3 regions of the Streptomyces sp. S07_1.15 genome follow, and region 2 is predicted to be linked to each of the others. Evidence: predicted binding sites of a transcription regulator. Region 2 holds the regulator's gene; each other region holds the start of a gene.
What was found. The regulator HrcA, encoded in region 2, represses chaperone genes, less so after heat shock. The targets are predictions, from matches to a motif close to TTNGCACTCNGNNNNNCNGAGTGCNAA.
Positions count from the first base shown of each region.

Region 1: a site for HrcA is predicted at 1,949-1,975, ahead of groES (co-chaperone GroES). Genes of this name have one in related genera too.
Region 3: a site for HrcA is predicted at 1,066-1,092, ahead of groL (chaperonin GroEL). Genes of this name have one in related genera too.

Region 1 is NZ_JAJBZK010000001.1:2,891,137-2,894,406, reverse strand. It holds gene LIX60_RS12260 (polysaccharide deacetylase family protein) at 1-1,130, shown strand, start outside; gene LIX60_RS12255 (VOC family protein) at 1,330-1,737, shown strand; gene groES (co-chaperone GroES) at 2,121-2,429, shown strand; gene groL (chaperonin GroEL) at 2,523-3,270, shown strand, end outside.
Region 2 is NZ_JAJBZK010000001.1:5,247,894-5,251,163, reverse strand. It holds gene dnaJ (molecular chaperone DnaJ) at 1-862, opposite strand, end outside; gene hrcA (heat-inducible transcriptional repressor HrcA) at 863-1,879, opposite strand; gene LIX60_RS22445 (MBL fold metallo-hydrolase) at 2,073-2,795, shown strand; gene LIX60_RS22440 (DUF3097 domain-containing protein) at 2,831-3,270, shown strand, end outside.
Region 3 is NZ_JAJBZK010000001.1:4,069,881-4,073,150, forward strand. It holds gene LIX60_RS17660 (MoaD/ThiS family protein) at 1-207, shown strand, start outside; gene LIX60_RS17665 (cold-shock protein) at 677-880, shown strand; gene groL (chaperonin GroEL) at 1,243-2,865, shown strand; gene murQ (N-acetylmuramic acid 6-phosphate etherase) at 3,028-3,270, opposite strand, start outside.

The DNA of each region.
Region 1 (3,270 bases), 2.4 Mb from region 2:
CGTCCCCGGCGCCGCCGTGGGAGGCAGCGGTCCGCTCCCGCTGCCCCCACGGCCCCGGCGGGGCCGGCGGGGCCGGCGACTGCGGCTGCTCCGGCCATCCCGGCCGTGCCCCCCGGCCCCCGAACCAACCGTGCCCGGGCCCCCGCTCCCGCCCCCGTTCCCGCGGAACGGCCCGGCCCCGTGCCGGCCGTACCGGCCGCACCGCCGCCGCCCTCGTCCTCACCGGACTCCTCGCCGCGGCCTGCGGCCCCTCCGAGGAGCACGGGCCGGTCCCCGATCCCTCCCTCGACGCCCGGAACGCCGCCCCGGACGAGGCGCCCGGCTCGGGCGACCTGCTCTCCGTCCCCGCCCGGGCCCTCGCCGCCCGCGCCGAGCGGCTGCGGCGCGCCCCGGCCGCGCGCCCCGCCGTGGCCCGCAGGTGGGGGCTGCGCTCGGCCCCGCTCGCCCCGCCGCCCCCGCCCGTCGTCAAGCCGGTGCTGACCACCCCGGAAGGGCTCCGCCGCGGCCCGCACCGCCCGGAGGACGGGCTGCCGCATGTGATCACCCGGGTCCCCACCGACGACCGCGTCATCTTCCTGACCATCGACGACGGCGCCGACAAGGACCCCCGGCTGCTCCGCATGGTCCGGGAGCTGAACGTCCCGGTCAGCGCCTTCCTCACGCACAGCCTGGCCCGCGAGGACTACGGGTACTTCCGCCGGCTGCGCGACCTGGGCGCCGGGACGCAGAACCACACCCTCACCCACCCCTACCTCCCCGCTCTCCCCTATGAGAAGCAGCGCCGCGAGATCTGCGGCCAGCAGGACAACCTGGAGCGGGAGACCGGCGTGCGCCCCACGATGTTCCGCCCCCCGTTCGGCGGCTACGACCGCTCCACCCTGCGCGCGGCCGCGTCCTGCGGGATCGAGGTCGTGCCGCTGTGGAACCAGGAGGTCTTCCCCGGGCGGACGGAGTACCGCCGCGGGGCGCTGGACGGGCGGTTCCGCCCCGGCGACATCGTCCTCACGCACTTCCGGGGGCGGGCCCACTGGAAGGGCGACATGCGGGACGTCCTGCGGCGGGTGCTGGACCAGGCCACCGAGGAGGGGTTCGCGGTGGCCCTGCTGGAGGACTACGTCGGCGGCTCCTGAGCGGGCGATGGCCCCTGGGCGCCCGCCCCGCCCGCCCGCGCCGGCCCGGCCGGGGCCGCCGGCCCGCCGAGGGAGACCCGAGAAAAGCCCGTCGCCACCGATGAGTTCCGCCCCGTCCGCCGGTCCGCCCCCGTACAGCGACCCCACAGCAGAGCTTCGCGCCGGCGAGCGGCGCGAGCGAGAGAGAAGAGGCGACACCATGGCTGTCACCAGCGTTTTCGTCAACCTCCCCGTCAAGGACGTCCAGCGCTCCCGCGCCTTCTTCGGCGCACTCGGCTACTCCTTCGACGAGCGGTTCTCCGACGAGAAGTCCGCGTGTCTGGTGCTCAAGGAGGAGAGCATCTTCGCGATGCTGCTGGCCGAGCCCTTCTTCAAGGGCTTCATCAGGAAGGAGATCGCGGACACCGCGAGCAGCACCGAGGTGATCACCGCCCTCGCCGCCGAGAGCCGCGAGGAGGTCGACCGGCTGGTGGACACGGCGCTGGCGTCCGGCGGCTCGCCGGCGAGCGACACCATGGAGGAGGGCCCGATGTACGTCCGTTCCTTCCAGGACCCGGACGGGCACCACTGGGAGGTCGTGAACATGGACATGTCCGCCATGCAGTGACGCCGCCCGGCCCGCCACCGCGGGTCCGCGGGCCCCGGCTTCTCCCACGCGCCGCCACGCGCCGTCACGCGCCGCCACGCCCCGGCGCCGGCGGCGCGTCGGCCTGCCCGGAACCGGCGCGTACGCGCCCCGTGCGCGCCCTCGGGCACCCCGTATCCCCCCGGACGGTCCTCTGCCCGCCCCCGCTCCGGGCCGCCGGCGCCACGACTCGTTGGCACTCAGCTTGACCGAGTGCTAACGCCGTCATAGGCTCGGCGCTGGCACTCACCACCGGCGAGTGCCAACACAGCGACGGGCAGGTCCGGCACCCGCGACGACGGATTTACCCGGTCGCCACCTCAGACAGTTAACCCCGTGAGATCTCCGAAGGGGGAGGTCGGATCGTGACGACCGCCAGCTCCAAGGTTGCCATCAAGCCGCTCGAGGACCGCATTGTGGTCCAGCCGCTCGACGCCGAACAGACCACGGCTTCCGGCCTGGTCATCCCGGACACCGCGAAGGAGAAGCCCCAGGAGGGCGTCGTCCTTGCCGTCGGTCCGGGCCGCTTCGAGGACGGCAACCGTCTTCCGCTCGACGTTTCCGTCGGCGATGTCGTGCTCTACAGCAAGTACGGCGGCACCGAGGTGAAGTACAGCGGCGAGGAGTACCTCGTCCTCTCGGCTCGCGACGTGCTCGCGATCGTCGAGAAGTAATTCACCCAGCAATTCTGATCTGCGCCCCGGCTCTCCCGTGTACTGAACCACCGGGCGCCGGGGCGCGGCTCGTTGAGAGGACTCAGGCAACCCATGGCGAAGATCCTTAAGTTCGACGAGGACGCCCGTCGCGCCCTCGAGCGCGGCGTCAACAAGCTCGCCGACACCGTGAAGGTGACGATCGGCCCCAAGGGCCGCAACGTCGTCATCGACAAGAAGTTCGGCGCTCCGACCATCACCAACGACGGTGTCACCATCGCCCGCGAGGTCGAGGTCGAAGACCCGTACGAGAACCTGGGCGCCCAGCTCGTCAAGGAGGTGGCGACCAAGACCAACGACATCGCGGGTGACGGCACCACCACCGCGACCGTGCTGGCCCAGGCGCTGGTCCGCGAGGGCCTGCGCAACGTCGCCGCCGGCGCCTCCCCGGCCGCCCTGAAGAAGGGCATCGACGCCGCCGTCAAGGCGATGTCGGAGGAGCTGCTGGCCACCGCCAGCCCGATCGACTCCAAGGCGGACATCGCCGCGGTCGCCGGTCTGTCCGCCCAGGACAAGCAGGTCGGCGAGCTCATCGCCGAGGCGATGGACAAGGTCGGCAAGGACGGTGTCATCACCGTCGAGGAGTCCAACACCTTCGGCCTGGAGCTCGACTTCACCGAGGGCATGGCCTTCGACAAGGGCTACCTCTCGCCGTACATGGTGACCGACCAGGAGCGTATGGAGGCCGTCCTCGACGACCCGTACATCCTGATCCACCAGGGCAAGATCGCCTCCATCCAGGACATGCTGCCGCTGCTGGAGAAGGTCATCCAGGCCGGCTCCTCCAAGCCGCTGCTGATCG
Region 2 (3,270 bases):
GCGTCTCCAGCGGGCACTGGGTGCCGAGGGCCGCCGCCGTCATCGGGATGGTGACCGTGCAGTGCAGATCGTCGCCGCGCCGCTGGAAGACCGGGTGCGGCACCTCGTGGATCTCGACGTAGAGATCACCGGGCGGGCCGCCGCCGGGGCCGACCTCGCCCTCGCCCGCGAGCTGGATCCGGGTGCCGTTGTCCACACCCGCCGGGATCTTGACGGTCAGGGTGCGCCGCGAGCGGATGCGGCCGTCACCGGCGCACTCCGGGCACGGGGTCGGCACGACGGTGCCGAAGCCCTGGCACTGCGGGCAGGGGCGGGAGGTCATGACCTGGCCCAGGAAGGACCGCGTCACCTGGGAGACCTCACCGCGGCCGCGGCACATGTCGCAGGTCTGGGCGGAGGTGCCGGGGGCGGCGCCCTCGCCGCTGCAGGTGTTGCAGACGACGGCCGTGTCGACCTGGATGTCCTTGGTGGTGCCGAACGCGGCCTCGTCCAGCTCGACTTCGAGCCGGATCATCGCGTCCTGGCCGCGCCGGGTGCGGGATCTCGGGCCGCGCTGCGAGGCGGTGCCGAAGAACGCGTCCATGATGTCGGAGAAGTTGCCGAAGCCGGCCCCGCCGAAGCCGGGGCCCGCGCCGCCGCCGGCGCCCGACATCGGGTCCCCGCCGAGGTCGTAGACCTGCTTCTTCTGCGGGTCCGACAGCACCTCGTAGGCGGCGTTGATCTCCTTGAACCGCTCCTGCGTCTTGGGGTCCGGATTGACGTCCGGGTGCAGCTCGCGTGCGAGACGGCGGAACGCCTTCTTGATCTCGTCCTGTCCAGCGTCCCGGCTCACGCCCAGTACGGCGTAGTAGTCGGTGGCCACTTACGACTCCGCCAGGATCTGTCCGACGTAACGTGCCACTGCGCGTACCGCTCCCATCGTTCCGGGGTAATCCATGCGGGTCGGTCCGACCACGCCGAGTTTCGCCACCGCCTCGTCGCCCGAACCGTAGCCGACGGCGACGACGGAGGTGGATGTCAGGCCCTCATGGGCGTTCTCGTGCCCGATGCGCACCGTCATCCCGGGCTCCTCGGAGGCGCCGAGCAGCTTCAGCAGCACGACCTGCTCCTCCAGAGCCTCCAGCACGGGCCGGATGGTCAGCGGGAAGTCGTGGCGGAAACGGGTGAGATTGGCGGTACCGCCGATCATCAGCCGCTCCTCGGTCTCCTCGACGAGGGTCTCCATGAGGGTGGCGAGCACCGTGGAGACCGTCCCGCGGTCCTCCGTCTCGAAGGACTCCGGAAGATCCTGCACCAAGCGCGGCACATCCGCGAAACGGTGGCCGGAAACCGCGCTGTTGAGGCGGGCCCGCAGATCGGCCAGCGAGGTCTCCCCGAACGGCGCGGGGCAGTCCACCATGCGCTGTTCGACCCGGCCGGTGTCGGTGATCAGGACGAGCATGAGCCGCGCGGGCGCCATGGACAGCAGTTCGACATGGCGCACGGTCGAGCGGGTGAGCGACGGATACTGCACCACCGCCACCTGCCGGGTCAGCTGCGCGAGCAGCCGCACCGTACGCCCCACCACGTCGTCCAGGTCGACGGCGCCGTCCAGGAAGTTCTGGATGGCCCGGCGCTCCGCCGTGGAGAGCGGTTTCACACCGGCGAGCTTGTCGACGAACAGCCGGTAGCCCTTGTCCGTGGGGATGCGACCGGCACTGGTGTGCGGCTGGGCGATGAAGCCCTCGTCCTCCAGCGCGGCCATGTCGTTGCGCACGGTGGCGGGCGACACGCCGAGGCGGTGGCGCTCCGTGAGCGCCTTGGAGCCGACCGGCTCCTCGGTGCCGACGTAGTCCTGGACGATGGCGCGCAGCACTTCGAGTCTGCGTTCGCTCAGCATCGCGCTCACCTCCCAGTCGGTCCCTCTGGTCCGGTCTCTGGCACTCGATCCGCGCGAGTGCCAGTTTCCCCGGCCAAGTGTACGGCGGTGTGGTACGGCAAGGGCAAGGCCGGACCGGTTACGGGGCGGATACGCGGCCGGTGGACGGCACCTCGGGCGGACACGGCGACCCGCCTGCGACTAGCGTCATCGTATGGAGCGCGGTTGGGAAGAGGCGGACTGGGAGCAACTGGCGCGCGGCGTCGCACGCCGCCGCCTGCCGGGCTGGGACGCCACCACGGGACTGGTGTACGGGCCGGACGCGGCCCTGGTCGTGGACGCGGGGGCGAGCCTCGCCGAGGGGGCGGACATCCGCCGGTGGGCCCGGCGCCTGGCGGGGCGCGACGTGACCCATCTCGCATTCACGCACGGGCATTTCGACCATGTGCTGGGCGCGGCGGCCTTCGCCGGCGCCCGGACGTACGCGGCAGTGGGCCTGGACCGGCTGCTCGGCGCCGGGCGGGAGGCGGTGGCCGCCGACGCCGTCCGCCACGGACTGGACGCCGGGGACGCTGCCGAGGCCGCCGATCTGCTGGTCCGCCCGGGGCACCCGGTCTCCGGCGAGATGACGCTGGCCCTCGGCGGGGGCCGGGAGGCCGTGCTCGTCAACGTCGGGCCCGGGCACACCCCGCACGATCTGGCGGTGCTGGTGCCGGGCGACCCCTGTGTCGTCTTCTGCGGCGATCTGGTGGAGCAGTCGGGGGAGCCCCAGGCCGGCCCGGACGCCGTGCCCGGGCGCTGGCCGGCCGCGCTGGACCGGCTGGTGGAACTCGGCGGCGAGGACGCGCTGTACGTGCCCGGTCACGGAGCGGTGGTGGACGCCCGCTTCGTACGGGCCCAACGCGACGCGCTGGCGGGGCGGTTCGGCGTGTCGTGACCGGCGCCGGTCCGCCATTCGTATCGTCTGTGCCCATGCGCAGCAGACAGTACGGGCCCGATCTGACCCCGCCGTGGAAGAAGACCCGGCCGGCGCCCGAGGTGGCGGCCGAGCCCGGTCTCGTCGTGGAGGAGGCCGCCACCGGGTTCTGCGGCGCGGTGATCCGCTGCGAGAAGACGGCACAGGGGCCCGTGGTGACCCTGGAGGACCGCTTCGGCAAGCACCGGGTGTTCCCGATGGAGTCGCGCGGCTTCCTGCTGGAGGGGCGCACGGTCACGCTGGTGCGCCCCGCGGCCGCCGCGCCCGCCGCCCCGCACCGCCCGGCCCGCACCGCCTCGGGGTCGGTCGCCGTCCCGGAGGCGCGGGCACGGGTCGCGCGCGCCGGGCGGATCTACGTGGAGGGACGGCACGACGCCGAACTCGTCGAGCGGGTCTGGGGCGACGATCTGCGCATCGAGGGCGTGGTGGTCGAGTA
Region 3 (3,270 bases), 1.2 Mb from region 2:
GAGGGCGCGACGCTCGCCGAGGTGCTCGCGGACCTGGAGAAGAACCACCAGGGCATCGGCGCCCGCGTGCTGGACGACGCCGGCAAGCTGCGCCGCTTCGTGAACGTCTACGTCAACGACGACGACGTCCGCTTCGCCGAGGGCCTGGAGACGGCCACGCCGGACGGCGCGGGCGTCTCGATCATCCCGGCGGTCGCCGGCGGCTGAGCCGCCGCACCGGGGCGGTCCGGAAGCGGATCACCCGGTGGACCCACCCTGCGTCACCGCGATTGCCCCCTCCGTCAAAGAAACGGAGGGGGTAATTCCGCGTCGTTGAGCACGGTACAGTTGGTCCGATCCCCTTCCGGCATCCGCCGACCGCAGACGAGAACGCGACAACCTGTGTCCGAAGGACGAGGGCGATTTGTCGCGCAGGTCCGTCATGCCCGGTCCGGGTTGCCCCGGATTTTCCGTGAATCCCCCGGAAGCTCCTTTCCGGCCGCGGCTGAATTCTCGTCCGATTGACCTGTTGCAGAGGGCAGTTGGGCAGATACATTCGGCCGCGGTCGACGCGTTCCGGCGCACACTTCCCGGTGGTCCCCCCATGCCGACGGCCAAGGGACCGCTGGGTCGTGAGGTCTGACCCGGGTCCGCGGAGTGCGGTCCTGCGCAAGGGCCAGTAATAGGGGAGTTAGGAATGGCTCAGGGCACCGTCAAGTGGTTCAACGCGGAGAAGGGATACGGCTTCATCGCGGTCGACGGTGGTGCGGACGTCTTCGTGCACTACAGCGCGATCCAGATGGACGGCTACCGCACCCTCGAAGAAGGCCAGCGGGTGGAGTTCGAGATCTCGCAGGGCCAGAAGGGGCCGCAGGCGGACATGGTCCGCGTCGCCGGCTGAGCGCCGACCGGCCACACCTCGGAAGGGCCCGCATCCCCGGCGCAGGGGGTGCGGGCCCTTCGTCGTGCCCGCGCCCGTCCCCGTCCCGGCCCGTGCCCGTCCCCGTCCGCGCCATGAGGGCCGTACGCGCCCGGAGGCTCCGGTGGGCGCTTGCACTCGAAGGGGGAGAGTGCTAATCATTGGCGTTAGCACTCTCCCCCGGAGAGTGACAGAAGGACCGGGTCGGTGAGGCCCGCAGGCCAAGCGGGGCAAGGAACCGCGAGGCCGGCAGGCCGTCCGTCGCGGGCGCCAGCGCGGTCCGGAGAAATCCTCCCCCAGCCGCAGGCCGGGGGGACCCCGAAGTCCTGGGAGGACCACTTCACATGGCCAAGACCATCGCGTTCGACGAGGAGGCGCGGCGCGGCCTCGAGCGCGGAATGAACCAGCTCGCCGACGCCGTCAAGGTCACTCTCGGCCCCAAGGGCCGGAACGTCGTCCTCGAGAAGAAGTGGGGCGCGCCCACGATCACCAACGATGGTGTCTCCATCGCCAAGGAGATCGAGCTCGAGGACCCGTACGAGAAGATCGGCGCCGAGCTGGTCAAGGAAGTCGCGAAGAAGACCGACGACGTCGCCGGTGACGGCACGACGACCGCGACCGTCCTGGCCCAGGCGCTGGTCCGCGAGGGCCTCCGCAACGTAGCCGCGGGCGCCAACCCGATGGCTCTCAAGCGCGGTATCGAGAAGGCCGTCGAGGCCGTCTCCGCCGCCCTGCTGGAGCAGGCGAAGGACGTCGAGACCAAGGAGCAGATCGCCTCCACGGCCTCCATCTCCGCCGGCGACCCCCAGATCGGCGAGCTCATCGCCGAGGCCATGGACAAGGTCGGCAAGGAAGGCGTCATCACCGTCGAGGAGTCGCAGACCTTCGGGCTGGAGCTCGAGCTCACCGAGGGCATGCGCTTCGACAAGGGCTACATCTCCGCCTACTTCGCCACCGACATGGAGCGGATGGAGGCGTCGCTCGACGACCCGTACATCCTGATCGTCAACTCCAAGGTCAGCGCGGTCAAGGACCTCCTCCCGCTGCTGGAGAAGGTCATGCAGTCCGGCAAGCCGCTGCTGATCATCGCCGAGGACGTCGAGGGCGAGGCGCTCTCGACCCTGGTCGTCAACAAGATCCGCGGCACCTTCAAGTCCGTCGCGGTCAAGGCGCCCGGCTTCGGTGACCGCCGCAAGGCCATGCTCGGCGACATCGCCATCCTCACCGGTGGCACCGTCATCTCCGAGGAGGTCGGCCTCAAGCTGGAGAACGCCGGTCTGGAGCTGCTGGGCCGCGCCCGCAAGATCGTCATCACCAAGGACGAGACGACGATCGTCGACGGCGCCGGCGACAGCGAGCAGGTCCAGGGCCGCGTCAACCAGATCCGGGCCGAGATCGAGAACTCCGACTCGGACTACGACCGCGAGAAGCTCCAGGAGCGCCTGGCGAAGCTGGCCGGCGGCGTGGCCGTCATCAAGGCCGGTGCCGCCACCGAGGTCGAGCTGAAGGAGCGCAAGCACCGCATCGAGGACGCGGTGCGCAACGCCAAGGCCGCCGTCGAGGAGGGCATCGTCGCCGGTGGTGGCGTGGCCCTGCTGCAGACCGTCTCCGTCTTCGAGAAGCTGGACCTCTCGGGTGACGAGGCCACCGGTGCGCAGGCCGTCAAGCTCGCGCTGGAGGCCCCGCTCAAGCAGATCGCGGTCAACGCCGGTCTCGAGGGCGGCGTCGTGGTCGAGAAGGTGCGGAACCTGACTCCGGGTCACGGCCTCAACGCCGCGACCGGCGAGTACACCGACCTGATGGCCGAGGGCGTCATCGACCCGGCGAAGGTCACGCGCTCCGCGCTGCAGAACGCCGCGTCGATCGCCGCGCTGTTCCTCACCACCGAGGCCGTCATCGCCGACAAGCCGGAGAAGGCCGCCGCGGCCGCTCCGGGTGGTATGCCCGGCGGTGACATGGACTTCTGATCGGCCCCGGCCGGTCACGTCGATCCTCTGTACCGGAGGGCGGCACTCCTCGCGGGGTGCCGCCCTTCGGCGTTCCCCGGCCCGCGTCGCGGGCCGCCCGGCTGCCGGAGCCGGACCGCCGGGTTGCTGGGTTGCCGGGCTGTTGGGCTGTCGGGTGGCGGCTCAGCGTTCCGCGGCCGCCTCCAGGGCGGTGCGGAGACGCCCGTCCGCCCCGTCCAGCAGACGGGCCGCCGTGGGGGCGTCCACGCCGCCGAGCAGCACCAGAACGGCGTTCTTCACCTCACCGCCCGTGGCGGCCAGCGCGGCCTCGATCTCCTCCTCCCCGGCGCCGGTGGCGAGCGCCACGATCCGCCGGGAACGGGCGCGCAGCTTCTCGTTCGAGGCCCGGACGTCGACCATCAGATT